DNA from 2 places in the Amycolatopsis sp. NPDC004378 genome. Region 2 is predicted to be linked to the other one. Evidence: riboswitches for the same ligand, from Rfam matches in the RefSeq annotation. Region 2 holds a riboswitch; the other holds the start of a gene.
The links. A riboswitch is a leader RNA that binds a small molecule or an ion and turns the genes downstream of it on or off. The one in region 2 is predicted to bind thiamine pyrophosphate.

Region 1: linked by a shared signal. The riboswitch ahead of ACWEN0_RS02160 (thiamine ABC transporter substrate-binding protein) and the one ahead of thiO (glycine oxidase ThiO) in region 2 are both predicted to bind thiamine pyrophosphate.

Annotation. Positions count from the first base shown of each region.
Region 1 covers NZ_JBSGDR010000001.1:426,044-440,105, forward strand. Annotated here, with positions in the region: gene trpS (tryptophan--tRNA ligase) at 1-445, shown strand, start outside; gene ACWEN0_RS02110 ((deoxy)nucleoside triphosphate pyrophosphohydrolase) at 484-879, opposite strand; gene ACWEN0_RS02115 (sensor histidine kinase) at 1,012-2,325, opposite strand; gene ACWEN0_RS02120 (response regulator transcription factor) at 2,322-3,038, opposite strand; gene ACWEN0_RS02125 (LolA family protein) at 3,186-4,280, shown strand; gene ACWEN0_RS02130 (ABC transporter ATP-binding protein) at 4,277-5,251, shown strand; gene ACWEN0_RS02135 (ABC transporter permease) at 5,248-6,126, shown strand; gene ACWEN0_RS02140 (dienelactone hydrolase family protein) at 6,096-6,827, opposite strand; gene ACWEN0_RS02145 (helix-turn-helix transcriptional regulator) at 6,963-7,772, shown strand; gene ACWEN0_RS02150 (ABC transporter ATP-binding protein) at 7,774-8,781, opposite strand; gene ACWEN0_RS02155 (ABC transporter permease) at 8,781-10,337, opposite strand; gene ACWEN0_RS02160 (thiamine ABC transporter substrate-binding protein) at 10,448-11,497, opposite strand; TPP riboswitch at 11,522-11,629, opposite strand; gene ACWEN0_RS02165 (4a-hydroxytetrahydrobiopterin dehydratase) at 11,662-11,946, shown strand; gene ACWEN0_RS02170 (hypothetical protein) at 12,023-12,151, shown strand; gene ACWEN0_RS02175 (hypothetical protein) at 12,391-12,723, opposite strand; gene ychF (redox-regulated ATPase YchF) at 12,720-13,802, opposite strand; gene ACWEN0_RS02185 (DNA-3-methyladenine glycosylase 2 family protein) at 13,906-14,062, shown strand, end outside.
Region 2 covers NZ_JBSGDR010000001.1:997,639-1,011,700, forward strand. Annotated here, with positions in the region: gene ACWEN0_RS04905 (phosphatidylinositol-specific phospholipase C domain-containing protein) at 1-863, opposite strand, end outside; gene thiD (bifunctional hydroxymethylpyrimidine kinase/phosphomethylpyrimidine kinase) at 969-1,796, shown strand; gene ACWEN0_RS04915 (ion transporter) at 1,856-2,662, shown strand; gene ACWEN0_RS04920 (MarR family winged helix-turn-helix transcriptional regulator) at 2,663-3,091, opposite strand; gene thiG (thiazole synthase) at 3,190-3,948, opposite strand; gene thiS (sulfur carrier protein ThiS) at 3,950-4,150, opposite strand; gene thiO (glycine oxidase ThiO) at 4,150-5,226, opposite strand; TPP riboswitch at 5,220-5,325, opposite strand; gene thiE (thiamine phosphate synthase) at 5,439-6,104, shown strand; gene ACWEN0_RS04945 (hypothetical protein) at 6,108-6,875, opposite strand; gene ACWEN0_RS04950 (threonine ammonia-lyase) at 7,023-7,973, shown strand; gene ACWEN0_RS04955 (MFS transporter) at 7,981-9,507, opposite strand; gene ACWEN0_RS04960 (GntR family transcriptional regulator) at 9,547-10,302, opposite strand; gene ACWEN0_RS04965 (SIS domain-containing protein) at 10,451-11,497, shown strand; gene ACWEN0_RS04970 (N-acetylglucosamine kinase) at 11,494-12,453, shown strand; gene ACWEN0_RS04975 (DUF3159 domain-containing protein) at 12,550-13,209, opposite strand; gene ACWEN0_RS04980 (SGNH/GDSL hydrolase family protein) at 13,465-14,062, shown strand, end outside.

The DNA of each region.
Region 1 (14,062 bases), 570 kb from region 2:
GCCGGCCGGCGCGCGCGTCCGGGACCTCGCGGACCCGGCCCGCAAGATGTCGAAGTCGACGCGGGACGCGGTGGGCGTGGTGTTCGTGCTGGACGAGCCGGACCAGATCCGCCGCAAGATCCGCCGCGCGGTCACCGACGGCGGCTCGGTGCCGGTGCACGACCCGGACAACCGGCCGGGGATGGCGAACCTGCTGGAGATCCTCGCGGCCTGCCGCGGCGGCTCCCCGGCCGAGCTGGCGGAGGAGTTCTCGTCGTACGGCGCGGTGAAGGACGCCGTCGCCGACGCCGTGATCGAGGAGGTCGGCCCCCTGCGTGAACGAGCGTTAACGCTGCTCGACGACGTCGCGGAGCTGGACCGCGTGCGCAAGGCGGGCGCGGACCGTGCCCGTGAGCGCGGCTCCCACCGGCTCGACGCGGCGTTGCGGATGATCGGCGCCTGTTGAAGAGCCGTGAAGGCCACATCGAGGTCTCGATGTGGCCTTCACGGACTCGCGAGCAGTTCGCGGAAGGCCGGGAGCAGGATGCGGTCGGCGGGCAGCCAGTCGACGTCGTCGAGGTCGTCGGGCCCGAGCCAGCGGACGGCCAGGTGCTCGACGGCCCGCGGCTCCTCACCGGGCGAAACGAGCTTCGCGGCATAGATGCGGAGGACCTTCTCGCCGGGCAGCGGGACGTCTTCACCGACGCGCCGCCCGACCTCGATGACGACGTCGAGCTCCTCGCTGCACTCGCGGGCCAGCGCGAAGGCTTCGGACTCGCCCGCCTCGACCCGGCCACCGGGCAGTTCCCACTGCCCCGCGTGCCCCGGCGGCCAGGCCCGCTGCTGGGCCAGCAGCTTGCCGTCGCGCACCAGGGCGGCACCCACGATCACACCGTTCACAGCCCCGGAATCTACCCGGAAGCCCCCACGGCCGACCGTGTCGTCCCGCCAATCACACGTGATGCCCCTCCAATCACGCGAGATGCCTCCCCAATCACGCGAGATGCCTCCCCAATCACGCGAGATGCCCTTTCAGTCACCCGAAGCGGGCCGCCAGGTGACGACGAACCGGGCCCCACCGTCCGGCGACTCGCCCACCTGGACCCGGCCACCCCGCCGCCGGACGGTCTCCGCGACCATCGCCAGCCCGAGTCCCGTTCCCCCCGACGAGCGGGCCCGGTCGTCCGCGATGCGGTAGAACCGGTCGAAGACCTTCTCGCGGTGCTCCGGCGCGATGCCCGGGCCGTCGTCGTCGACCACCACGCGCACCGACGAACGCGACGCCAGCACCGAGACCACGATCTCGCCGCGCGCGTAGCGGCAGGCGTTGCGCAGCAGGTTGTCGAGCACCAGCTCCACCTCCGCGTGCGCCGCCGATGCCCAGGCCTGCTGGACCGCGTTGCTCACCCGCGCTTCCGGCGCCCCGGCCGGCAGTCGCGCGACGGCCGCGCGCACCTCGCTGACCAGCTCGACCGGCTCCGACGCGGGCACCTCCCCCGCGTCCGAACGCGCCAGCGACAAGAGCCCGTCCAGCAGCGACGACAGCCGCTCGGCCTCGGTGAGGATGTCCGAAAGGGTCTCCTGGGCCAGCTCCGGATCGGGGTTGGTGACCGCGACCTCGGCCTGCACCCGGATGGACGCGACCGGCGACCGCAGCTCGTGGGCCGCGTCGCCGGTGAACCGGCGCAACCGTTCGGCCGCCTGCTCCTGCCGCGCCAAAAGGGCGTTGAACTCCTCGGCGAGCGCGCGCAGCTCGTCGTGCGAGCCCGGCAGCGCCAGCCGCGACCCCGGCGGCAACGACCGCACCGAGCCCCGCATGCGCGCGACCGGACGCAGCGAAAGCCGCACCACCAGCCACGTCGCCAGCCCCGCGACCAGTGCCCCGACCGAGGCGACCACCACCAGCCACACCCCGCCGTAGTGCACCGCGGCGGAGAACCCGACCAGGCCCGCGCCCGCGACGACCAGCCGTTGCGACCCGTCGGGCGTGCTGACGACCGTGCCGAGGTACCGGGCGCCGTCGCGCTGCACCGGCTGGCCCGCCTTGAGCGTCGAGACGTCCGAGGGGGCGAGCCCGGTCGGCGTGCCGCCGTCCGCCGGCGCGCCCGAGATGTCCAGCACCCGCAGCGTCACCGGAGCCGTGCCGGCCAGCGGACGCCCGGCGCCCACCTCGGCGCCGGCCGGGCCGAGCGCACCCGTCAGCTCGCGGTCGACCGAGTCGATGAGCAGCGGCGAGAGGTTCGACGCGGCCAGCGCGGCCAGGCCGAGCAGGCAGCCGAGGGTGATCGTCGCGGCCAGCAGGGTGATCCGGACCTGCAGGGACCGGCCCCGCCACCAGGAGCTCACGGGGTGATGACCTCGTCGAGCTGCGCGTCGGAGGCCAGGTAGCCGTGCCCGCGGACGGTCCGCAGCAGCGCACCGGCGCCGACCGCGTCGAGCTTGCGCCGCACGTACCCGACGTACACCTCGACGAGGTTGCGCGTGACGGCCTGCTCCTCGCCCCAGACCGCCCGCAGCAGCTCGTCCTTCGTGACGACCGTGCCGGCCCGGCCGACGAGCACCTCGAGCAGGGCGAACTCGCGCGGGCTCAGCCCGACCTCCTCGCCGTTCCAGCGCACCTGACGCAGCCCGCGGTCGACCTCCAGCGCGCCGAGCCGCAGCGTGCCGCGGCCGGCCTCGGGCCCGGCACGGCGCAGCGTCGCGCGGACCTGCGCGACCAGCACCACGAAGGAGAACGGCTTGACGAGGTAGCCGTCGGCGCCGAGGTCGAGGCCGTCGGCCTGGTCGATCTCGCCGTCCTTGGCCGAGACGAGCAGCACCGGCGTGGTGACGCCGTCCTTGCGCAGCCGCTCCAGCACGCGGTAGCCGGACAACCCGGGCAGCATGATGTCGAGCAGGATGACGTCGAACGAGCCGGTGCTCGCCAGCTGCAGCCCGGTGGGCCCGTCCGCGGCCGTGACCACGTCCATGTCCTCCGCGCGCAGACCGCGCTGCAGCGCCTTCCGCACGCCCGGTTCGTCGTCGACCACCAGCACCCGAGGTTTCACGAGGTTCATCATGGCCGGTTTGCGCAGGTCGTGCGTCAGCTCTCAGCACGATCTCAGTGTTGGAGGGAGAACCTTCAGGGGTATCTCAGCCTCGAGAGGGAAGCGTCGTGGCCAGGGAGCCGGGCACACTCGAGCCCGGGACACCACAGGGAGAGACGCATGAAACCGAAGACGAAGGGCATCACGGCCGCGGTCGTCGGCACCGCGCTCGGCGCGGGCGGGCTCGCGTTCGTCGCGATGCCGGCCAGCGCCGACGACAAGCCGGCGCTGCCGCAGGTGAGCGCCGAGGACCTGGTCCAGTCGGTGGTCAAGGCGAAGCCGGGCGCGTTCGACGGCACGGTGAAGGTCAGCAACGACCTGGGCCTGCCCGCGGTGGGGAACGCGGTGCCGGGCGCGCAGGCGCTGAACATGGACTCGGCGCACATCTTCAGCGACGGCGCGGGCAAGAGCCGCCTGGCCGTGACGCAGGGGGCCAGCCAGGAGACCGTGGTCCACGACGGCACGACCGTCTGGGACTACAGCTCCAAGAACAACACCGCGACCAAGGTGACCATCCCCGCCGACGTCGCGAAGCAGAAGGGCGCCGGCAGCGAAAAGACGGCCGACCCGGTCGCGGCTTCGACGGAACTGCTGGCGAAGGTCCGCGAGAGCAGCACGGTGTCCGTCGACGGCACCGCGACCGTCGCGGACCGGCCGGCCTACGAGCTGGTCCTGACGCCGAAGCCGACCGAGCGGACGCTGCTGCGCGAGATCCGCGTGGCGGTCGACTCGCAGACGCGCATGCCGCTGCGGGTGTCGGTGCTGAGCAACGGCACGTCGACGCCGGCGCTCGAGGTCGCGTTCAGCCAGATCGAGTTCACCCAGCAGCCGGCCGACCTCTTCACCTTCACCCCGCCGAAGGGCGCGAAGGTGCAGGAGAAGACGCCGACGGTCGACCAGGCGGACAAGGACCGGGCCGAGCAGGCCAAGCAGGACGTCAAGGTCGTCGGCGACGGCTGGGACACCGTCGTCACCGGCAAGGTCCCGGCGGACGCGCTGAACGCGGCGCCGAAGCAGCAGCAGTCCGGTCGTGAGGGCCGCAACGCCGACCCGAAGGCGCTGCTCGAGCGCTTCGCCAAGAAGGTCAGCGGCCCGTGGGGCAGCGGCTACCTCGTCACCACGAAGGTCGGCACCGCGGTGCTGACCGACGACGGCCGGTTCGCGGCCGGCGCGGTGCCGGAGCAGGTCCTGTACGAAGCCCTGGGCCAGAAGTGACCAGCACAGCGGTCGAGTCCGGGGCGGACGTCTCTTCGGAGGCGTCCGCCCCGGCGGTCCCGCTGGCCGCGCGGACCCGGGGCCTGCGCAAGGTCTACCGCGGCACGGTCGCGGTGGACCACGTCGACCTCGACATCCCCGAAGGCGCGGTCGTCGGGATGCTCGGCCCGAACGGCTCGGGCAAGACGACCACCATCCGGATGCTGCTGGGCCTGGTGCGCCCGACCGAAGGCGAGGTCGAGCTGCTCGGCCGGCCGATGCCGGACGCCGCCGCGCACGCGCTGCCGGACGTCGGCGCGCTGGTCGAAGGGCCGGGCTTCCACCCGTTCCTGTCCGGGCGCGACAACCTGCTGCGCTTCGCCGCGGCCGAACCGCGGCTGACGTCGGCCGGGATCCCCCGGGCCGTCGATTCGGCGCTGGAGCGCGTCGGGCTGACGGACGCCGCGCGCCGGCGGTACAAGGGGTACTCCCTCGGCATGAAGCAGCGGCTGGGGCTCGCTTCGGCGTTGCTCGTGCCGCGCAAGATGGTCGTGCTCGACGAGCCGACCAACGGCCTCGATCCTGCGGGTACCAGGGAGATCCGCAGGATCGTGGCCGAGCTGCACGCCGACGGCGTCACCGTGCTGGTGTCGTCGCACCTGCTGGCCGAGGTGGAGGCGACGTGCACGCACGTGGCCGTGCTGCAGGCCGGCAACGTCGTCGCGCAGGGCGAGCTGGCGGAGCTGCTGGAGTCGGGGAACGCGGCCCTGCTGGTCCGCACGCCGGACGCCGAGCAGGCCGTGGAAGTGCTGCGGGAGCACCGGATCGGCGCGCGGCTCACGCCGGACGGCGTCCGCGCCGACCTCACCGCGGCCGAGGCCCCGCGGGTGCTGCAGGTTCTCGTGGGCGCGGGGGTCGCGGTCCACGAGGCGACGCGGGCCCGCACCGGGCTGGAAGACCTGTTCGCGCGGCTGACGGAGGGGGCGGAATGACGGCCGTACTGGAGGCACCGGCGGCCCGCACGGGCCACGACACGGTGCCCTTGCCGCGGCTGCTGGCCGCGGAGCTGCGCTGGATCTTCCGCCGGCCGCGCACGGTGGCGGTGCTCGGGCTGCTGGCCCTGATCCCGATCGTCATCGGCATCGGCCTGACGCTGGTGAGCGAGAACGCGCAGACCGGCGGCGGCCCGGACGGCGGCGGTGGCGCGCTGCTGGCTTCCGCGGTCAACAACGCCTTCGTCCTGCCGATCGCGGCGATCGTGATGACGCTGACCCTGCTGCTCCCGCTGGCCTCGGCCATGGCGGGCGCGGACGCGATCGCGGGCGAGACGGCGCACGGCACGCTCCGCGGCTGGCTGATCGCCCCGGTGAGCCGCGGCCGGCTGCTGGCGGTCAAGGCGTTCGGCGTCGCGACGGTGTCGGTGGTCGCCGTGCTGGCGATGTGCTTCACCGGCGTCGTGACCGGGCTGATCATCAACGGCACGGACTCGCTGTTCACGCTCTCGGGCACGACGTTGTCGCTGGGTGCCGCGCTGGCCCGGATCCTGCTGGTGGCGGGCTGGGTGGTGCTCCAGCTGTGGGCGGTCGGCGCGGTGGCGCTGGCGATCTCCAGCTGGACCGAGCACCCGATGCTGGTGGTGGCTTCGGTGCTGGCGGCCGACATCGTGTTCACCATCCTCGGGTTCCTGAGCTCCCTGAACTGGCTGCACCCGTTCCTGCTGACGCAGAACTGGTCGTTGGCCCCCGCCGAGGTGCTGCAGGACCCGATGGGGACGCAGATGCTCGGCGAGGGCGCGCTGCGGGCGGCGTGCTACATCGTGATCGGGCTGTCGCTGGCCTACGCGCGACTGTCCACACGGGACGGCTGAGTGAAGGCGAGGACGCGGCGCCAGGCGTCGTCGCAGGCCTCGCCCCACTCCGCGTACGAGCGGTCGAAGAACGAATGCGGCGCGCCCGCGTACACGTGCCGCTCGTACCGCACGCCGGACTGCTCCAGCCGCGCGGTGAAGGCGTCGAACTCGGCTTGGCCGGTCGCGACGTCTTCACCGGCCAGGAGCAGGAGCATCGGTACTTCCAGGTCGTCGATCACGTCGGTGACCAGCTTCGGCAGGCCGTAGAAGCCGATCACGCCGGCCAGGCCGAGGCCGGCCGCCGAGAGGCGCCACGACTGGCCCGCGCCGAAGCAGAAGCCCACCGTGTAGACGTCACCCTCGCCGAGGAAGTCCTTCGCCGCGGCGACGTCCGCGGCCACCTCTGCCGGTTTCACCTCCGGGAGATGCCGCTCCCAGTCGAAGCCGTCGCCGCGCTCGCCGAGGCCGGCGGTGCGGCCGTAGTAGTCGATCGCCACCGTCTCGAACCCCGCTTCGGCGAAGCGCCGGGTCAGGTCGCGGTAGAACGCGTGCACTCCGCGGACGTCCGGCAGCAGCACGACTTTGCGGCCGTTCGGTGCGGCCGGAACGGCGTGGTGGGCGAGGAAGTCGACGTCCGAAGTCAGCGTCACGGGTTCGTCCGCCGCCACCTCGCCCCGGGTCGGCGGCGCGGGCGGGCGGCTGTCGGTGCGGTGGCACATGGGGAAGTCCTTTCGTCCCGGCCGAGCCTGCCGCGCGCCGGGCCGCGGACCCAGCCCCTGTCCGGGGGTCGGTCCGCCGGTCCTGGTACCGGCAGGGCCAGGCTCGCGACGGCCCGAAGCCGCACACTGGCCCGCATGGACCGGGAACTGGGCAGCTTCCTGAAGTCGCGCCGGGAAGCCGCGACGCCGGCCGACAGCGGCATCCTCACCGGCCCCCGGCGGCGGGTGAGCGGCCTGCGGCGCGAGGAGGTCGCGCAGCTCGCCGGGATCAGCGTCGAGTACTACGTCCGGCTGGAGCAGGGCCGGGCGCGCGGCCCGTCCCCCGAGGTCCTCGACGCGCTGGCCCGGACCCTGCGGCTGGACGACGTCGAACGCGCGCACCTGTACGACCTCGCCGCGGCCCGGCCCGCCCGGCCGCCGTCGGCCCGCCGGGTGCGGCCCGAGCTCGCGGACCTGCTGGCGAAGCTGGACCGCGTCCCCGCGCTCGTCTTCGACCACCGGCTCGACGTCCTGGCGTGGAACCCGTTGTCCGCACAGCTGTTCTTCGACTTCGCGGCGACGCCGGCCCGCAACCTCGCCCGGTTCTGCCTGCTCGACCCGGCGAGCCGCGAGGTGTTCCCGGACTGGCCCGACGTCGCCCGCGCGACCGTCGGCCAGCTGCGGCTCGTCGCCGCGAAGTACGCGACGGACAAGGCACTCGCGACGCTCGTCGGCGAGCTGACCCTGCGGAGCGAGACGTTCCGGACGTTGTGGTCGGGCCGGGTGGTGCAGCAGCGCACGCACGGGCGCAAGCGGTTCCGCCACCCGGTCGCGGGCGAGCTGACGCTGCGGTTCGAGAACTTCGAGCTGCCGGACTTCTCGGGGCAGCGGCTGATCACGTTCACCGCGGACCCCGGCAGCCCGTCGGAGTCCGCGCTGGACCTCCTCGCGCACTGGGCCGGCTGAGTCAGCCCACCAGCGCGACGCCGTCCGGATCGAGTTCCAGCTCGACCGCGTCCCCGGCGCGCAGGTCGGACGCCGCCGGGGCGACGGCGTCCACAGTGGACTCTTCGAGCCGCACGACGAGCCGCACATGCTCGCGCCGGTGCACCGCCGCGACGACCTCGCCGGGCACGCCGTCGGCCGCCACCCGCAGCGCGTGCGGGCGCAGGCCGAGCCGCACCGGGCCGTCGTCGGCGTCCGGGAGCGGGACGTCACCCAGTGGCGTGTGCGCCACCCCGCCCGCCACGACACCGTCCACGAACGTCGTCACGCCGAGGAAGCGCGCCACGTCGTCGTCCGCCGGGTTGCGCCAGACGCGCCGGACCGCGCCCTCCTGGCGGACCTCGCCGTCGTCGAGGACGGCGACGCGGTCGGCCAGCGTGAACGCCTCCTCCTGGTCGTGCGTCACGAGCAGGGCCGTGATCTTGCTGCGCCGCAACAGGTCCGCGAGGTCGATGGCCAGCTGCTCGCGCAGGCCGGCGTCCAACCCGGACAGTGGCTCGTCGAGCAGCAGCAGCCGCGGCTTCGGCGCCAGCGCCCTGGCCAGCGCCACCCGCTGCGCTTGGCCGCCGGACAGTTCCGTCACCCGGCGCTTTTCGAAGCCCGTCAGGCCGACCAGGGCCAGCAGCTCGGCGACCCGTGCCGCCCACTGCGCGCGTGACACGCCGTGCATCCGCAGGCCGAACGCGATGTTCGCGGCGACGTCGCGGTGGCCGAACAGCTGGCCGTCCTGGAAGACGAGGCCGAACCCGCGGCGGTGCACCGGCACCGCGCCGAGGTCTTCGCCGTCCCAGCTCACCGCGCCCCGCGCCGACGGCTCCAGCCCGGTGATCGCGCGCAGCAGCGTCGACTTGCCCGAGCCGGACGGCCCGAGCAGCGCCAGCACCTCACCGTCGGCGATGTCCAGCCGGACGTCGCGGACCGCCGCGAACGATCCGTAGTGGACGGTCAGGTCCCGCACCGACAGCGCCATCAGAACTCTCCCACCCGGCCGCGTCCGAGCCGGTCGATCAGCGCGACGGCCAGCACCGTCACGAGCATCAGCACCGCGCACGCGGCGTACGCCATCTGGTTGTTCAGCTCGCCGGGGCGTCCCATCAGCGACGCGATCGCGACCGGCAGCGTCGGCGCGGCCGGCCGGGCGAGGAAGCTGGTGGCGCCGAACTCGCCGAGTGCCACGACGAACCCGAACCCGGCCGCCGCGACCAGTGGACGCAGCGTCAGCGGCAGGTCGATCTCGCGCCAGACCCGAAGCGGGCTCGCGCCGAGCGTCGACGCGGCCTGCCGCAACCGGACGTCGACCGAGCGCAGCACCGGCAGCACCATCCGCACGATCAGCGGGATGATCACCAGCGCCTGGGCCAGCGGCACGAGGTAGGGCGACGTCCGGAGGTCGCCGGGCAGCGCGTCGAGCGTCACCAGGTAGCCGAACCCGACGGTCACCGCGGACACCCCGAGCGGCAGCATCAGCACGGCGTCCATCGTCTCGCCGAGCCCGCGCGCGGCCTTCGCCGGCGAGCGCCGCAGCGCCACCAGCACGACGGACGCGAGCACGCCGACGACCATCGCGAGCAGCGTCGCGTCGATCGCCACCTTGAGCGAGTTGACCGCGGCGTCCCAGCCGGAAACCTGCAGCGCGCCCTTCTCTCCGGTGGTGGTCAACGCTCGATAACCGGCCAGGCTCCAGCCGTTCCCGGCGGACACCGATTCGGCGAGCAGCGCCACGATCGGCGTCAGCAGCAGTGCGAGCACCACGCCCGCGGCGCCGATGACCCACCACTCCCCGCGGCGGGGTCGTCGCACCCGGCCGGACCCGGTCCGGGCGCCGTCCTTGCGCCGTCGCGCCAGGCCGCCGAGCACCAGCGCGGCGACCACGGCCGCGAACTGGATCAGCGAAAGCGCCGCCGCGCCCGAAAGGTCCAGGAGGTCGACGGTCCGCAGGTAGATCTCGGTCTCGAGAGTCCGGTACTTCGCGCCACCGAGGATGAGCACGACGCCGAAACTGGTGGCGCAGAACAGGAACACGACGGCCGCGGCGGACGCGATCGCGGGGGCCAGCGCGGGCAGCGTCACCGACCGGAAGGCCCGCCACGGCGACGCGCCGAGCGCGCGGGCGGCGTCGGTTGTCCGCGGGTCCAGCCGGGCCCACAGCCCGGCCACGGTCCGCGCGACGACGGCGACGTTGAAGAAGGCGTTGGCCAGCACGATCGGCAGCACGCCGCCGTCCGGCCAGAGCGCCCGGAACGCCAGGCCGACGACCACGGTCGGCAGCACGAACGGAACGAGCACCAGCGTCCGCGCAAGACCGACGCCGGGCAGCTTCACCCGGGCCAGCAGGAACGCCACGGGCAGCCCGGCGACCACGGCGACGACCGTCGACGCGGCCGCCGTCGCCACGGTGAAGCCGGCCAGCTGCCAGGTGCGCACGTCGCCGAGGACGGTGTCGAGACCGCCCGCGGCGAACCCGCGGCCGATGATCGCGAGCACCGGCCAGGCGAAGAACACCACCAGGAACCCGATCGGGGCCAGGCCGAGCAGCGCCAGGCCGACCCCTCGAGCGGTCCTGGGCGGGGCCAGGACCGGTGGTTTTCGGGGGTTCCGGGCGGCGGAACCCCCGGCCCGAGGCGAGGCCTCGGATGTCACTGCACGAGCGTGCGCCATTCGCCGATCCACTTCTCGCGCCCGGCTTGGACCTGGTCCGCGGGCAGCGTCTGCGGCTTCTGCGGCAGCGGCGCGACCTGCGCCCAGCCCGCGGGCAGCTCGACGTCCTGCCGCGCCGGGTAGACGTACATGTTCGCCGCGACGGTCGTCTGGAACTGCTGCGAGAGCAGGAAGTCCACGACCTTGCGCGCGCTGTCGGTCTGCTTGCCGTTCGCCAGCACGCCGGCGTACTCGACCTGCCGGTAGCAGGTGTCGAGCAGCGCCTTGGTGCGCGGCTTGCCGTCGTCACCGACCTCGGCGGCGGGCGAAGACGCGTACGAGACGACGATCGGGCGCGGCCCCTTGCCCGCCGAGCCGGAGAAGTCCTTGGTGTAGGCCTCTTCCCAGCCGCTGACGACCTTGACCCCGTTGGCCTTCAGCTTGCTCCAGTAGTCCTTCCAGCCGGCCTCGCCGTACTTCGCGATCGTGCCGAGCAGGAACGCGAGCCCCGGGGACGCCGTCGCCGGGTCCTCCGCGACCAGCAGGTCCTTGTACTTCGGGTCGGCGAGGTCGTCGTAGGTCCCGGGCGCCGGGATGCCCTTGCTCGTGAAGTAGTTCGTGTCGACGTTGACGCAGACGTCGCCGACGTCGACCGCGGAGAGCCGGTGCTCGGGGTCGACGGCGTAGCGCTGCGGCCCGCGGTCGGCCTCGGGGCTGGTGTAGGCGTCGAAGACGCCCTCCTTGAGCGCGCGCGAGGCGAAGGTCGAGTCGACGCCGTACGCGACGTCCCCGATGGGGTTGGCCTTGGTCAGCACGAGCTTGTTGGTCAGCGAACCGGCGTCGCCCTGCTTGAGCACGGAGATCTTGATGCCCGACTGCTTCTGGAAGGCGTCGAGCACCTCCTGCGGCGCCAGGAAGGAATCGTGCGTCACGAGGGTGACGGTGGGCGTCTGCTGGGTGCCGCCGTCGCCGCTCGACAGCGAGCACCCCGCGGTGACGGCCCCCACGACGACAACGGCCGTCGCGGCGCGCGCAGCCCTGCGTTTCATCTACCCCTCCTGCACTTCACCGGACGAAGAGGGGTGAAGCCCTCCCTACGCCGGCATGATCCGGTCAGGTGCGAACGGTCGCGGATACCCGCCTCTCAGCCCGGCACCGGCCGGACTCCCGTGGCAACCGTGCAGCGTAGTCCAGGACGTAAGACCATGGAGACATGACGGAAATCTTGAGCGACTCCGAGGCCGACGAACGCCTGGGCACGGGCTGGACCAGGTCGGGAGCGGTGATCTCCCGCGAGGTGGAGCTCGCCTCGTTCCCGCAGGCGATCGAGGTGGTGGACCGCGTGGCGGTGCTGGCCGAGCAGGCCGACCACCATCCGGACATCGACATCCGCTGGCGCACGCTGACGTTCCGGCTCTCGACGCATTCGGCGGGCGGCCTGACGGCGAAGGACTTCTCGCTGGCGGCCGAGATCGACTCGGTGCTCGACTCGGTGTGACTTCGGTAACTCTGGGTGCACTTTTTCGCGATTTCGACGTCTCTCGGTAAACGACCTTTGCTAGGAGAGACGGATCATGACGCAGGCGATCGTGGTGGGCACGGCGGCATTCGCGGCGATGGTGGCAGCGGCCGGCGGCGTGCTCTGGTTCACCGCCCGCGGCCGTCGTCACCCGGATGCCGGTGAGTTCGATCACAGCCGCTAACGAAGGGCATGATCAGCGCGCTGAGCAGGGCGGAAGCATCGGTTTTCGGCCCAAGGAAACGCCATGAACAGCACCGCCGCCCTCACCCCCGCCCAGCGCGCCTGGATCAACGCCCTCGCCCCCGCGGTGGTGCTGATCACGATCGCCCTGATGGGCATCCTCGGCTGAGCCGGACCCGCCGATCGAGCGCCGTCGCCCTGGCTTCCAGTGCGGCGGCGTACTCGTCGGAGTGGCTGTCGCTACCCGGCTCGCTGGATCTGCTCCGGCGGCGGGAACTCCGCTGGGACGTCGTCACGCACGGACCAGTACTCGAGTCCCGACAGCCGCCCTTCCTCGGCGAACACGATGATGCCGCCGTCGGGTGCGTCGGCCTCCACCACCACCCGGCCGTCGAGGTCGGCCGCGGGCAGGGCCGGGTCCACCACGAAGTCGATCGTCGGGCACCCACAGGCGCAGGTTCCGGTGACCCGCGCCGTGGGCAGCTGGGCACGCAGCCGCGGCGCGCCGGGGAACTCGCCGGCGAGCAGGTGGTCCAGCACGGCTCGCTCGGCCGGCGACAACGGCCGCGTCATACGTTGAAGCGGAACTCCACCACGTCGCCGTCGGCCATGACGTAGTCCTTGCCCTCCATGCGGACCTTGCCCGCCGCTCGGGCCGCCGCCATCGAGCCGGCCTCCATCAGGTCGTCGTACGAGACGATTTCCGCCTTGATGAAGCCGCGCTCAAAGTCCGTGTGGATGACGCCCGCCGCCTGCGGGGCCGTTGCGCCCTGGGGGATCGTCCAGGCGCGGGACTCCTTCGGGCCCGCCGTCAGGTACGTCTGCAGGCCCAGCGTGTGGAAGCCCGCGCGGGCCAGCGCGTACAGGCCCGGCTCCGGCTGGCCGACGGACTCGAGCAGCTCGCGCACCGACTCTTCGTCGTCCAGCTCCAGCAGCTCCGCCTCGACCTTCGCGTCGAGGAACACCGCGTCCGCCGGGGCGACCAGCTTGGTCAGCTCCTCGCGGCGGGCTTCGTCGGTAAGCACCGACTCGTCCGCGTTGAAGACGTAGAGGAACGGCTTCGTCGTCAGCAGGCTCAGCTCGCGCAGGGCGTCGAAGTCGACTTCCTTCTGCGCCTGGAAGAGCGTGCGCCCGGCGTCGAGGATCTCCTTCGCCTTCTGGGCGTTGTCCAGCGCGGGCTTGTTCTCCTTCTTCGTCCGCGCTTCCTTCTCCAGCCGCGGCAGCGCCTTGTCCAGCGTCTGCAGGTCGGCGAGGATCAGCTCGGTGTTGATCGTCTCGATGTCGCTCGACGGGTCGATCCGGCCGTCGACGTGCACCACGTCGGGGTCGTCGAACACCCGGATGACCTGGCAGATCGCGTTGGCTTCACGGATGTTGGCGAGGAACTTGTTGCCCAGCCCGGCACCCTCGGACGCGCCCTTCACGATGCCCGCGATGTCCACAAAGGACACCACGGCCGGGACGATCTTCTCCGACTTGTGCAGCTCCGCCAGCTTGTCCAGCCGCGGGTCCGGCAGCGGCACCACGCCGACGTTCGGCTCGATCGTCGCGAACGGGTAGTTCGCGGCGAGCACGTCGTTGCGGGTCAGCGCGTTGAACAGGGTGGACTTGCCGACGTTGGGCAGGCCGACGATACCGAGGGTGAGGCTCACGACCCCGCAGTCTACGTGGCTCGCCCCCGCCACCCGGCGTGCACCCAACGCGGCGTCGGATTTCCGCCAGCAACGGCCCTGACCTGCTGGCATGCTCGGATTCATGGTCACCGACACGCTCGCCCTGTGGCGGGACGCCGAACGCTGCTACCGCGTGGTCACCGCCCGCGACTCGCGCTTCGACGGCCAGTTCATCATGGCGGTCCGCACCACCGGTATCTACTGCCGCCCGTCGTGCCCGGCCTCGACGCCGAAGGAGC
Region 2 (14,062 bases):
TTCTGCGCGTCGGTCATCACCAGGTAGTAGTGGTTGGCGTCGTACCACCACGGCCCGGTCTGCGTCACCCACGCGTTCGCGTCGCCGTCGAACACGACGAACCACGGCTTGAGGTCGGCGGTGTACTTGTCCCGCGGGTCACCGCCGGCCGCGCCGTGCACGGTCGGGAAGATGTTCGCGTCGCCCAGCTTGCCCGCGTTCTTGAGGCCCAGCAGGTACTGCGCGTACTCGACATCGGTGTGCAGCGTGTCGGTCGGGTTCCCCTCCTCGACCGTGCCCGGGATGATCTCGGTGATCACCCGGCCCCGCAGCGCGTCCACCGACGGCCAGTTGTCCGCTTTGGCCGCGTCGTCGAGCGTGGCGTAGCTGCCGAGCAGCTCGGCCGGGCGGAACGCGACGCTGCCGAGGTGCGCCTTGAACGTGGCGTCGAGCAGGGCGGGGCCCATGCCGGTGTTGGCCGAGAAGCCCGTCTTCATCTCCAGCTTGAGCGTGATCGGCGTGTGGCCCGGGTGCGCGGCCAGCCAGATCCGGATGTCGTCGAGGCAGTACTCGAGGTTCTTGTTCGTCCCGCCGCTGTAGAGCTGCGACGCCGAGGTGGCCGCGACGCAGTTGTTGTTGTTCCCCAACGGGTTCGAGTGGCTGACCTTCCACTCGTGGGTGAAGAAGTCCGGCCAGACGTCCAGCTCGATCAGGGACGAGCCGGCGTCGAGCGCCTGCGCCAGGTAGCCGTAGGCCGCCGGGTCGTACGTGTTGTGCACGCCGACGGTCGTGACGTGGGACAGCTTCGGGCTGTCCGCGTGCGCCGCCGTCGCCCCCGAGAGCGCGAGCGCCGCCGTGAGGATTGCCACCGAGAAGAGCTTCATCCAGGCTCCTTCGAACGTGAGTAACGTTCACAATGTCCCACCGTGGTTGACTGTTGATGAAGCAAAAGAGGCTGATTGGCCTAGACCAGAAGTCGGGAAACCACCATGACGACGAGCCTGCCGACCGCGTTGACCATCGCCGGGTCGGACTCCGGTGGCGCCGCCGGGCTGCAGGCGGACCTGCGCACGTTCCTGACCTGCGGCGTGCACGGCCTGGTCGCGGTCACGGCCGTCACGGTCCAGAACACCCTCGGCGTGCACGACCGCGCCGACCTGCCGCCGCACATCGTGGCCGGCCAGATCGAGGCCGTCGCGTCGGACATGGGCGTGGGCGCGGCGAAAACGGGCATGCTGGCCTCGGCCGGGATCATCCACGCGGTCGCGGCGGCGTGCGACAACGCGGACATCGGACGCGACGAGAAGATCCCGTTCGTCGTCGACCCGGTGGCGGCGTCGATGCACGGCCATCCGCTGTTCGACGAAGCGGGCCTGCACGCCCTGCGCGACGAACTGCTCCCGCGCGCGACGGTCCTGACGCCGAACCTCGACGAGGTCCGCCTGCTCACCGGCATGACCGTGAAGGACCGCGAAGGCATGCACACCGCGGCCGTGGTGCTGCACCGGATGGGCCCCCGGTACGTCCTGGTGAAGAGCGGCCACCTGCAGGCGGACCCCGAGTGCGTGGACCTGCTGTTCGACGGCTCGACGTTCGTGGAGCTGCCCGGCAGGCGCTACTCGACGCCGCACACGCACGGCGCGGGCGACACGATGGCGTCGGCGCTCACCGCCGGGCTCGCGAAGGGCATGTCCGTGGTCGAGGCGGCCCGCTACGGCAAGTGGTTCGTCTCGCACGCCGTCGAGCACGCGTACCCGATGGGCGCCAAGGTCGGGCCGGTCTCGGCCTTCTGGCGGCTGGCACCCGAAGAACGCTGAGCACCGGCCCGGTTACCATCCCTGCGTTTACTGATCCTTGACTCACGCGGGGGGCGGCCTTGACCGGACGCGAGCGGGTGGCGAAGGTCCTCGAAGACCGCCGCTTCCAGAACTTCATCATCGCCGTGATCGTGTTCAACGCGGTCACGCTCGGCATGGAGACGTCGACGTCGCTGATGGACGGCTTCGGCGGGCTCCTGCACACCCTCGACCACATCGCGCTCGGCGTCTTCGTCGCCGAGCTGCTGGCGAAGTTCTACGCCTACCGCGGCGGGTTCTTCCGCGACCACTGGAACGTCTTCGACCTGCTGGTCGTCGGCATCGCGGTGATCCCGGCGACCGGGCCGTTCGCCGTCCTGCGGTCGCTGCGCGTGCTCCGCGTGCTGCGGCTGATCTCGGTCGTGCCGTCGATGCGCAAGGTCGTCTCCGGGCTGCTCGCCGCGATTCCCGGGATGGCTTCGATCGCCGCGCTGCTCGCGCTGATCATCTTCGTCGCGGGCGTCATGGCGACGAAGCTGTTCGGCGTCATCGACCCGGGCGACTTCGGCGACCTCGGCACGTCGTTGTTCACGCTGTTCCAGGTGATGACCGGCGAAGCGTGGCCGGACATCGCGAAGACGATCATGGAACAGGCGCCGATGGCCTGGATCTTCTTCGTCGTCTACATCCTGGTGTCCAGCTTCGCGGTGCTGAACCTCTTCATCGCCGTCGTGGTCAGCGGCATGGAAGACGAGCTGCGCCAGGACCTCCGCGAGGAAGAGGCGAAGCAGGCCGAAGCACAGGCCGCGGCCAACCAGGAGATCCTCGACGAGCTGCGCGCCGTCCGCGCCGAACTCGCCGAGCTGCGCCGGGAGCGGGTCCCCTAATCAGCCCTCGTCGGCGATCAGGGCTTCGAGTGCCGGGAGCGCCGCCGTCAGCGCTTCGCGGTGCTCAGGCGTCAAGCGGTCGAGGCGCCGGTTCAGCTCCTGGACCCGCGTCGACCGGACGCCGGACACCAGCCGCTCGCCTTCTTCGGTCGCCTTCGCGAGCCAGGCGCGCCGGTCGACCGGGTCGGACTCGCGGCTGACGTACCCCGCTTCGACCAGCGACGCGATGATCCGCGACATGGTCGCCGCGGCGACGCCCTCCTTCGCGGCGAGGTCGCCGAGGCGCAGCTGACCGGAGATCACCAGCGTCGCGAGGGCCGAGATGGCGCCGTGGCCCGGCCCGGGCACGCCGGCCTGGCGCAACGACCGGGACAGCCTGCCGACGGCGAGGTACAACCTGCCCGAGGTGTCCTGAACCGATGTGGTCACGGCTGGCTCCTTCTGCCCTGGCCCCGCCGCGGATGCGCCGGAAAGTGCCGTCCACCTTACGGGCTCGCCGTGCACGTTCGGCGTTAAGGCACCCTGGTTCACCGGGGTGGACTCGAAGCCTGCGCCCAGAACCGCTGCGGTACGCGGCCGGCGCTGCGCGCGAGGTGACCGGCGACGACGGCCGATCGCATCGCCGACGCCATCCGTTCGGGGTCCGCCGCCCGGGTGACGGCCGTCGAGAGCAGGACGGCGTCGCAGCCGAGCTCCATCGCCAGCGTCGCGTCGGACGCCGTGCCGATCCCGGCGTCCAGGATCACCGGCACGCCCGCCCGCGAGACGATCAGCTCGATGTTGTGCGGGTTCCGGATGCCGAGGCCGGTGCCGATCGGCGCGCCCAGCGGCATCACCGCGGCGCAGCCGGCCTCCTCCAGGCGCAGGGCCAGCACCGGGTCGTCGTTCGTGTAGGCGAACACGGTGAACCCGTCGGCGGTCAGCCGTTCGGCGGCGTCGAGGGTCTCGAACGGGTCCGGCAGCAACGTCCGGTCATCGGCGTGCACCTCGAGCTTGACCAGGTCGGTGCCGAGGGCCTCCCGCGCGAGCTGCGCGGTGAGCACGGCTTCGGCGGCCGTGCGGCAGCCCGCGGTGTTCGGCAGCAGCTCGATCCCGAGCTTGGTGAGCAGTTCGAGGACACCGGAGCCGCCCTCGGCGTCCGCGCGGCGCATCGCGACCGTGGTCAGCTCGGTGCCGGACGCGACCAGCGCGCGTTCGAGCACGGCGAGGTTGGCCGCGCCGCCGGTGCCGATGATCAGCCGGGACGTCAGCTTGCAGGGGCCGATGACCAGCGGTTCCGTCTCCATTTCAGCCTCCCTGGACGGCGGTGAGCACGTCGACGCCCGCGCCCTTCGGCACGGCCGTGGTGGCCCAGTCGGTGCGGCGGACGACGACGCCGTCGACCGCGACGGCGATGCCGGGCCGCTGCCCGCCGGACGCGTCGAGGACGTCGGCGACGGTCGCGCCGTCCGGGAACTCCGTCCACCGGCCGTTGAGCTTGATCTCCATCACACGTGCTCCTTCTGGTGCAGGCGGTCGGGCGAAGCCGCTTCGACGCCTTCGGGCGGCTTCTCGCCTTCGAGCCACGCGACCACGGCGTCCGCGGTCACGGGGGCCATGAGCAGGCCGTTGCGGTGGTGCCCGGTCGCGGCGAAGACGCCGTCGTCCAGGACGCCGATGTACGGCAGCACGTCCCGGCTGCCGGCCCGCAGGCCCGCGGCGGTCTCGACCAGCTCGTACTCGGTGATCGCGGGGAACACCCGTTCGGCGCCCTCGATCAGCTCGCGGACCCCGCGGGCGGTGACGGCCTGGTCGAAGCCCGCTTCGTACTGCGTCGCGCCGAGGACGAGCTCCTGGTCGCCGCGCGGCACGAGGTAGATCGGGTGCCCCTCGACGACGGCGCGAACCGTGCGTTTCGGCGGCGGGAGGCAGCCGCGCCGGGGCCGGAGCCGGAGGATTTCGCCCTTGAGCGGGCGGACCGCCCCGGCGAGCCGCGGGTGCAGCCGCCCGGTCCACGCGCCCGCCGCGAGCACGACGGCGTCCGCGTCCGGCGGGGCGGCCACGCGTTCCCGGACGAACCGCACATCGCGTTCCTGACAGGCCGCGTACAGCGCGTTGAGCAGTTTCCGGTTGTCCACGGCCAGGTCGCCGGGCACGTGGAGTCCACTTCGGACGGATCCGGTGCCGGGTTCGAGCCGCCGGGCTTCCCGGCCGGTGAGCCGTTCGGCCGTGCGGCCCAGCGCGTGCAGGTGACCGGCGAGGATGTCGAGGTACCCCGCGTCGGCGCTGTCGAAGGCGACGACCAGCGTCCCGTGCTCGGCCAGGCCGGGGTCGACGCCCTCTTGCGCGAGGTCGCGCGCGAAGCCGGGCCAACGGCGCAGGGACTCCTCGCCGAGGCTGAGGACGTCCTCCTCGCCCGGCCAGGCCTCGGTGACCGGGGCGAGCATGCCGCCGGCCAGCCACGACGCGCCGCCGCGGACGGGTTCGGGGTCGTAGAGGGTGACGCTTCGGCCGGTTCGCGCCGCGCGCCACGCGGCGGACAGCCCGATCACGCCGCCGCCGACCACTGCCAGGTTGTTCGTCATGGGATCACGCTCCCTGCGCCGGCATGACCCGGATCAGGTTCCACGGTCGGAGCGGCAGCTCCCTCTCAGCCCGTGCCCCGGGCTCCCGTGCGGACCCGTCCACCCTACGTGCCGTTGGTCGATAATCCAACCGCGGTCACGGCCGGATGGCTTTCACGGCAACGGCACCGGGTCTTGGCCGGACCGTCCGCCGGCGGGGTACGGTCGCCGCCATGCCCGCCCTCTCCGGTGACAAGATCCGCGCCCGGCTCGACGCCGCTCGCCTGTACCTCTGCACGGACGCCCGCACGGCCCGCGGCGACCTGGCCGCGTTCGCCGACGCGGCGCTGGCCGGCGGCGTCGACATCATCCAGTTGCGCGACAAGACCGGCGGCTCGCCGCTCGAGGCCGCGGCCGAGATCGCGGCGCTGGAGGTGCTGGCCGAGGCCTGCGCGCGGCACGGGGCGCTGCTGTCGGTGAACGACCGGGCGGACGTGGCGCTGGCGGTCGGCGCGGACGTCCTCCACCTGGGCCAGGACGACATCCCGGTGCCGCTGGCCCGGCGGATCCTGGGCGAGGACGTCGTCATCGGCCGCTCGACGCACTCGGTGGCGCAGGCCACCGCGGCCGCGGCCGAACCGGGCGTGGACTACTTCTGCACGGGTCCCTGCTGGCCGACGCCGACGAAGCCGGGCCGCTCGGCGCCGGGCCTGGACCTGGTCCGCTCGACCGCCGCATCGACGCCCGGCCGGCCCTGGTTCGCGATCGGCGGCATCGACGCCGGCCGGCTGCCCTCGGTCCTCGAAGCGGGCGCGTCGCGGATCGTGGTCGTCCGGGCGATCACCGAGGCCGAGGACCCCGAGTCCGCCGCCCGCGAACTGCGCGCCCGCCTCCCCTGACGGTTACGGGGTCGGGGTGGTCGCCGCGCCCTGGCTGGTGGGCGGGGCCGAGGTCGTCGGCTGCTGGGCCGTCGTGCTCGGGGTCGTCGGCGTCGGCGAGCTGCTCGGCGTGCTCGACGTCGTCGGCGCGGTGGGCGTCGTCGTCTCCGTCGTCGTGGTCCGGGTGGGCGACTCCTGCGTGTCGTCCGTCGGAGCCGTCGGCGTGGTCGACGGGGTCTTGTCGGTCTGGCCGCCGCCGTTGCCGAAGATCTTGCCGATGCCCGCGCCCGTCCCGCCGGCCACCTTGCCGCCGGTCGCCGCCTCCACGCCGACGATCGCCAGGATCGCCACCGCGAACGCCACCACGCTCGTGCCGATGACCAGCGGCCAGCGCAGCTTCCGCAGCCGCGACGGCTGCTCCTCGAGCGGGCCGTCCGGCTTCGGCAGCCGGACCGTCGGCTGCTCGGTGATGGGCACGGCCGACGGCAGCGGCTGGTCGGTGATCTCGTTGATCGCGATGACCTGCCCCCGGCGCCGGATGCCGGACGTCGCCAGCTGCCGCGCCTTGAGCGCGGCGTCCTTCGTGCGCTGCAGCGAGCGCAGGTAGATCTCGCCGCCGACCGTCGTGATCACACTCGCCACGCCCGCCCCGGCCACCGTGCCGGCGACGCCGAGCGTCGACCCGAGCAGCGCCGCCGTCACCGCCGCGAGCGCCGCCGCCAGCACCTGCGCGATGCGCAGGCCCGACTTCTGTTCCTTCTCCCCTGAAGGCTGTTCCGTCTCCTTGCTCATGATCCCGATCCGCTAGAAAGTCTTCTCCCCGTTCCCAACGTGTAAGGCGCGCGAGGAACTCCCCGCGTTGCCGGAGCGTGAGCAGCACCACTCCCACTGTCCACAATAGACAGTACGGGCCGAACACTTTCTTGACATACTCGGCACATGGAACTGGTGACGATCTCCGACATCGAAGCCGCGGCGAAGCGCGTCCAGGGGGTCGCCGTGCGCACACCCCTGTTGCGCCAAACGTGGGATCCTCGCGAAAACCTCTGGCTCAAACCCGAAAGCCTCCAACCGGTCGGTGCGTTCAAGGTGCGCGGCGCGTACAACGCGATCGCCACCCTCGACGACGAACGGCGTACCCGCGGTGTCATCGCTTACTCCAGCGGCAACCACGCGCAAGCGGTCGCGTACGCCGCGCAGCGGTTCGGCGTGCCCGCCGTGATCGTCGTACCGGACATCGCACCGCGGATCAAGGTCGAGGCCACCCGCTCCTACGGCGCCGAAGTGATCGAGGTGCCGATCGGCGAGCACGAGGGCAAAGCGCACGAACTGGCCACCGAACGCGGCCTGACCCTCATCGCGCCCTTCGACGACGCGGCCGTCATCGCCGGGCAGGGCACCGCGGGGCTCGAGATCGCCGAGGACCTCCCGGACGTCGAGGTCGTGCTCGTGCCGGTCAGCGGCGGCGGGCTGGCCGGCGGGGTCGGTGCCGCGGTCAAGGCGCGCTGCCCGCGCGCCCGCGTGATCGGGGTCGAGCCCGCGCTGGCCGGCGACACGGCCGAGGGGCTGCGGCTGGGCCGCCGCGCCGACTGGCCGCAGGCCGACCGCGCCCGCACGATCGCCGACGGCCTGCGCGCGCAGCCGTCCGAGCTGACCTTCGCCCACCTGCGGGAAGTCGTCGACGACATGATCACGGTCACCGAGGACGAGATCCGCGAGGCCGTGCGCACCCTCGCCCGCAAGGCCCGGCTGGTCGCCGAACCGAGCGGCGCGGTGACGACGGCGGCGTACCTGTTCCACACCGGCGAGCTGCCGGCCGGCCGCACGGTCGCGATCGTCTCCGGCGGCAACGCCGACCCGGCGGTGTTCGCGGAGATCCTCGCGGGCTGAACCGGCGCTAGTCGCCGGCCACCGGGGTCCCGCGGCGGACGTGGGTCGGCGGGCCCTCGACGCCGCAGTGGTAGCACTCGCCCAGGTGCGGGCACTCGTCCGAATCCGGCGGCGCGGGCTCGGCCGGGGGCGCCAGGACGCCGTTGTGGATGCCCAGCGCGATCAGCCCGCCGGCGATCGCCAGGACCGCGCAGATGACCAGCGCCATCCGCCAGCCCGCGGTCAGCGCCACCGGGTCCGCGTACGCCTCGCCGGTCAGCCCCGCCGCCGCGGGCAGCACCGCGACCGCCAGGAGACCGCCCGAGCGGGCGATCGCGTTGTTGACGCCGGACGCCACCCCGGCGTACCGGTCCGGGGCCGCGGCGAGCACCGTCGCGGTCACCGGGGCCACCACCGTCGCCAGCCCGAGCCCGAACACGACGACCGCGGGCAGCACCGCGCCCAGGTAGGACGCGCCGGGCGCGATGCGCAACATCAGCAACATCCCGATGCCGACGACGATCGGGCCGGCCACCAGCTGCGCCCGCGGGCCGATGCGCTGGGCCAGCGCCCCCGACCGCCCCGACAGCAGCAGCATGATCACCGTCAGCGGCAGCCCGGCCAGGCCGGACGCCGTCGGCGAGTAGTGCAGCGACACCTGCAGCTGCATGACCAGCAGCATCATCACGCCGCCGAGCGCCGCGTACATGGCGAAGGTCAGCGCGTTGGCCAGGGTGAACGTCCGGTCGCGGAACAGCGACGGCGGCACCAGCGGCTCGCGCGAGCGGTGCTGGACGACGACGAACGCGGTCAGGCCCGCGATCCCGAGCAGGCCCGCGACCAGCACGACCGGGTCGCCGATGCCCCGCACCGGCGCCTCCACCAGGGCGCCGGTGACGCCGGCGAGGCCGAGCGCACCGAGTGCGGCGGCGCCGAAGTCCGGGTGCCCGGTCGCGTCCGGGTCGCGGGACTCGGGCACGAACTTCCGCGCCATCAGCACGACGACCAGCGCGATCGGGACGTTGATCAGGAACGCGAGCCGCCACGACCAGACCTGGACGAGGAAGCCGCCGAGCAGCGGGCCGGCGGCGGCCGCGATGCCGCCGAGGCCGGACCAGGCGCCGATCGCGCGGGCGCGCGCGTCGTGCGCGAAGGACGACTGGAGGATCGCGAGCGACCCGGGCGTCAGCAGGGCGCCGCCGATGCCCTGCAGGATCCGCATCGCGACGAGCATCTCGGTCGACACCGCGGCGGCGCACAGCCCGGAGGCGACGCCGAACCAGACGACGCCGACGAGGTACACGCGGCGCCGGCCGTACCGGTCGCCGAGCGAGCCGGCGACGAGGATGAGCGCGGCGAGCGCCAGCAGGTAGCCGTCGAGGATCCACTGCAGCCCGGCGACGGACGCGTTGAGCTCGGCGCCGATGCGGGGCAGGGCGACGTTGACGATGGTGCCGTCGAGCATCGCCATGCCCGACCCGAGGATCGTGGTGGCCAGCACCCCGCGCGCGGCGTGCGTCCCCCAGCGGATCCCGGTGTCTTCAGTGGCTGTCACCCTGCCACTTCACCCCGGCCGGAGATCGCCGTCAACAACTCAGGGCATCAGCGTGGTGACGAACTTGTACCGGTCGCCGCGGTAGACCGACCGCGCGAACTCGACCGGCTTGCCGTCGGTGGCGAACGAGTGCCGGGTCAGCCGCAGCACCGGCATGCCGACGTCGGCGCCGAGCATCTCCGCCTCTTCCGGACCCGCGAGCGACGTCTCGATCGACTCCTCGGCGCGTTCGAGTTCGACGCCGAAGTGCTCGCGCAGAACGGCGTACAACGAACCGCCGGCCGAGATGTGCTTGCGCAGCCCGCGAAACCGGCCGGCCGGCAGGTGCGAGGTTTCCAGTGCCATCGGCTGCGAGTCCGCCAGTCGAAGCCGTCGAAGGCGAAGAATTTTCGCACCCGTCCGGATTCCGAGCAGTTTCGCGAGGTCGCCCTCGGCCGGCAGCTCTTCGAGCTCGAGGAGCTTCGAAGACGGCTTCAGACCCTGCCGGCGCATGTCCTCGGTGTAGGACGACAGCTGCAGCCGCTGGGCGAGCTTCGGCTCGGCCGCGAAGGTGCCTTTCCCCTGCACGCGGTGCAGGCGGCCCTCGGCGGTCAGGTCGGCCAGCGCCTGGCGCACGGTGGTGCGGGAGACCGTGAACTCCCCGGCGAGCGCGCGTTCGGTCGGGATCGGCGACCCCGGCGGCAGCACGTCCAGGAGGTCGAGGAGGTGCTGTTTCAGCGCCCAGTACTTGGGCTCGCGCTGCCCGCGGATCCCGGCGACGGCGCCCGCCTCGCCCGTGGTGGTGGTCTCCAACATGCCCGACTCCCTATGTCTTCCCTCATTGCGCGCCACGTCCCCGTAAGAAACGTACCCTTTTCCCCAAACCCGCCGCCCTACTAACATTGGTCTAGACCTGACCGACGCCGCCTGAGTCCGGTACATAATGCCGGAGGTGGAGAGGAAAATGATGACCGAACAACGGCCCGGCGAGCACATGGCCGCGGAGATCGCCCAGCAGCCGGACGTCCTGGCGGGACTGGTCGAGCGTCAGGCGGAAATCGCCGGGGTGGCGGAAAAGATCTCACAACGGCCCCCGCGCTTCGCTTTGCTCGCCGCGCGTGGATCGAGTGACCACGCAGCGTTGTATGCGAAGTACCTGATCGAGGTACTTCTCGGCCTTCCGGCTGGTCTTGTCTCCCCGTCCACGGCGACGCTGTACGGCGCGCGGCCCGATCTGCGGGACGTGCTGTTCGTCACGGTCAGCCAGAGCGGTGGTTCGCCCGACCTGATCGAGGTCACCGAGACGGCGCGGCGCCAGGGCGCGCTGACGGTGTCCGTGACCAATACGCCCGATTCGCCGTTGCGCGCGGCGTCCGAGCTCGGCGTCGACATCGGCGCGGGCGTCGAGAAGGCCGTCGCGGCGACCAAGACGTACTCCGCGACGCTGATGGCGCTGTACCTGCTGATCGACGCCGTGCGCGGCGGCAAGGCGGCCGACGCCGAGAAGATCGGCGAACTGGCGCAGCAGACGCTCGACGGGGCCGCCGAGGGCGTGCAGCGCGCCGTCGACCGGTACCGCTTCGTCAACCGCGTGCTGACCACGGCCCGCGGCTACTCGTACGCCACCGCGCTCGAGGCGTCGCTGAAGCTGGCCGAGACCAGCTACCTCGCGGCCCGCGCGTACAGCGGCGCGGACCTGCTGCACGGCCCGGTCGCGGCCGTCGACGACCAGACCGCGGTGCTCGCGGTGACCAGCGCCGGGCACGGCGCGGAGGCGATGCGCGAGGTCATCGACGCCGTCGGCAAGCGCGGCGCGGACGTCGTGGCGGTCGGTTCGGCCTCGGCGGCGGCCCCCGCCGCGCTGCGCATCGACGTTCCCCAGACCGTCGAGGAGCTGGCGCCGATCCTGGAGATCCTGCCGATCCAGCGGATCGCGCTCGGCCTGTCGCTCGCCCGCGGCGGCGACCCGGACAGCCCGCGCGGCCTGCTGAAGGTGACCAAGACGCGGTGAGCTTCGCGGTCGGCGTCGACGCCGGCGGCACGTCGACCAGGGCCGCCCTGGTCGACGCCGCCGGCGCCGTTCTGGGCACCGGGCGCGGTGAAGGCGCCAACCCCAACGCGCACACGCCCGGGGTCGCCGCGGGCCGGATCGCCGAGGCGATCACCGCCGCGCTGGGCGGGCACGACCCGGGCGCCGTGCGGGCGTGCGTCGTCGGCATGGCCGGGGTCAGCAAGCTGAGCGACCCGGCGGTGGCCGCGGTCTTCGACGCGGCGTGGGCGCGGATCGGGCTCACCGGCACCGTGCGCGTGGTGGCCGACGCCGAAGTGGCGTACGCGTCCGCGACGTCGGCGCCGGACGGGACGGTGCTCGTCGCCGGCACCGGCTCGATCGCGGGCCGGATCCGCAAGCGGCGCTTGGCCGGCACCGCCGGCGGCTACGGCTGGCTGCTGGGCGACGAAGGGTCCGCGTTCTGGCTCGGGCGCGAGGCCGTCCGATCCACTTTGGAGGCTCTGGGCCGCGGGCTGCCGCTCGACGGGCTCCCGTCGGCGGTGCTGGCCGCCGCGCTCGGACCGTCCGGTTTGGACGTCCGGACGGACGCCGAACGGCTCGTCGCGTCCCGCGCGCTGATCACCGCGGCCAACGCCGAGGCGCCGGTCCGGCTGGCCCGGTTCGCGCCGTTGGTGAGCGCGGCGCACGACGCGGGAGAGCCCGCGGCGAGCGGGATAGTCGCCCGGGCGGCCGAGCTTCTGGTCGCCAACGCCCTCGCCGCGCGCGAGCCCGGCGAGGCGGGCCCGGTCGTGCTCGTCGGCTCGGTGCTCACCGGGACCAGCCCGGTCGGCACCCTGGTCCGCCGTGGGTTGTCCGGCCTCGAGGTGCTGACCAGCTCCGATGGGGTCCTCGGGGCGGCCTGGCTCGCCGCCGTCGACGCCTTCGGCGAAGGGGTGGTTAGACCAGTATTTCCCTAAACCGGGCGCGAAATCGCCAAAACATCGACTGAACCCGGGTGTTCCGGGTAACGTAGGCAGTGGCCCCCGGACCCTCCCCCCTCGCCGGGGGCCGCCTTATGTCCTGGGTACGTCGTCCGGGCCGTCCGGGGCCAGGCGCAGTCCGGGGTGTTCCGGCGGCAGCGCCCGGTACAGCACCCAGCCGCTCACCGCGACGGTCAGCGCGACCAACGGCCACGAGAGCACCGTCCGGGCCACGCCGAGCGCGATCACCTGGCCGGACCACCACAGCAGGCCGTAGACGACGACGCGCAGCGTGTACTGGCCGAACACCCACACCCAGCTGGCGCGCGAGTACGCCTTCAGCAGCACCGGGTCGCGGCGCCAGCGCGTCTTCTGGCCCAGCAGCAGGCCGACGACGACGCCGAGCAGCGGCCACCGGACCACGATGCTGGCCGCCCACAGCAGGGCGCTGGCCACATTGGACATCAGCTGCAGCAGGAAGAAGTCCTGGGCGCGCCCGGTGTGCAGGGCGATCAGCGCGGCCGCGACGACGGCGGCCAGGCTGACCACGAGCGCGCGGACCTTCCCGCCGCGGACCATCCGGTAGACACCGAGCGCGACGGCGACCGCGATGGCCGCGCCGGCACCCCACGCGATCGACTGCCCGGCCGCCAGCCAGCCGACGACGAAGCCGACGGGCGGGATGCTGGCGTCGAGCGCGCCCCGGCGGCCGCCGAGGATCTGCGTGAGCGACTCACGGGGTTCTGCGGACACGTGTCCAGCCTGCCGGATCGCGGCGCGAGCGCTCCAAGCAGGGAGATTTTCGCCACATCGGATGTGGTATTCGCCTTCGAGTGTGCTGTCTCACGGCATGCCGAAGGTGAAGACTGCGTAATAGAGAGGCGGGGAAGGCCGACAAGATAAGACACTGTGACCGCGAGCTGAACACCGGTGGGACACAGATGGTTAGTTGGGGTGTACAACTACATGTCGGGGAGTGTCGGCCGCAGGACGGGAAGGGGACCCAACGTGTACGGATTCGACAGCTATGTGGCGATCGGTGACAGCTTCACCGAGGGGCTGAACGACGAGCTGCCGGACGGTTCGTTCCGCGGCTGGGCCGACCGCCTCGCGGAGATCCTCGCGGCCGGGCGGGCCGGCTTCCAGTACGCGAACCTGTCCCTGCGGGGCAAGATGCTCGACGAGATCATGGACGAGCAGCTCCCGATCGCGCTCGACCTGAAGCCCGACCTGGTCACGCTCTGCGCGGGCGGCAACGACATCATCGTCCCGGGGGCGGACGTGGACGCGGTGGCGGAGCGCTTCGAAGAGGGCGTCGCGAAGCTGCGCGAGGCGGGGATCCCGGTGCTGATCTTCAACGGGCCGGACACGAAGGTCCTCTCGGTCATGTCGGTCCTGCGCGGCAAGGTGGCGATCTACAACGCGCACCTGTGGGCGATCGCGGAGCGCCACGGCGCCCGGATGGTCGACCTGTGGACGATGGCCCCGCTGCACGACCGCCGCGCCTGGAGCGACGACCGCCTGCACTTCTCCCCGGACGCCCACCGGCGCATCGCGCTGAAGTCGGCGGAGGTCCTGGGCGTCCCGGTGGCGAGCGACTGGCGCG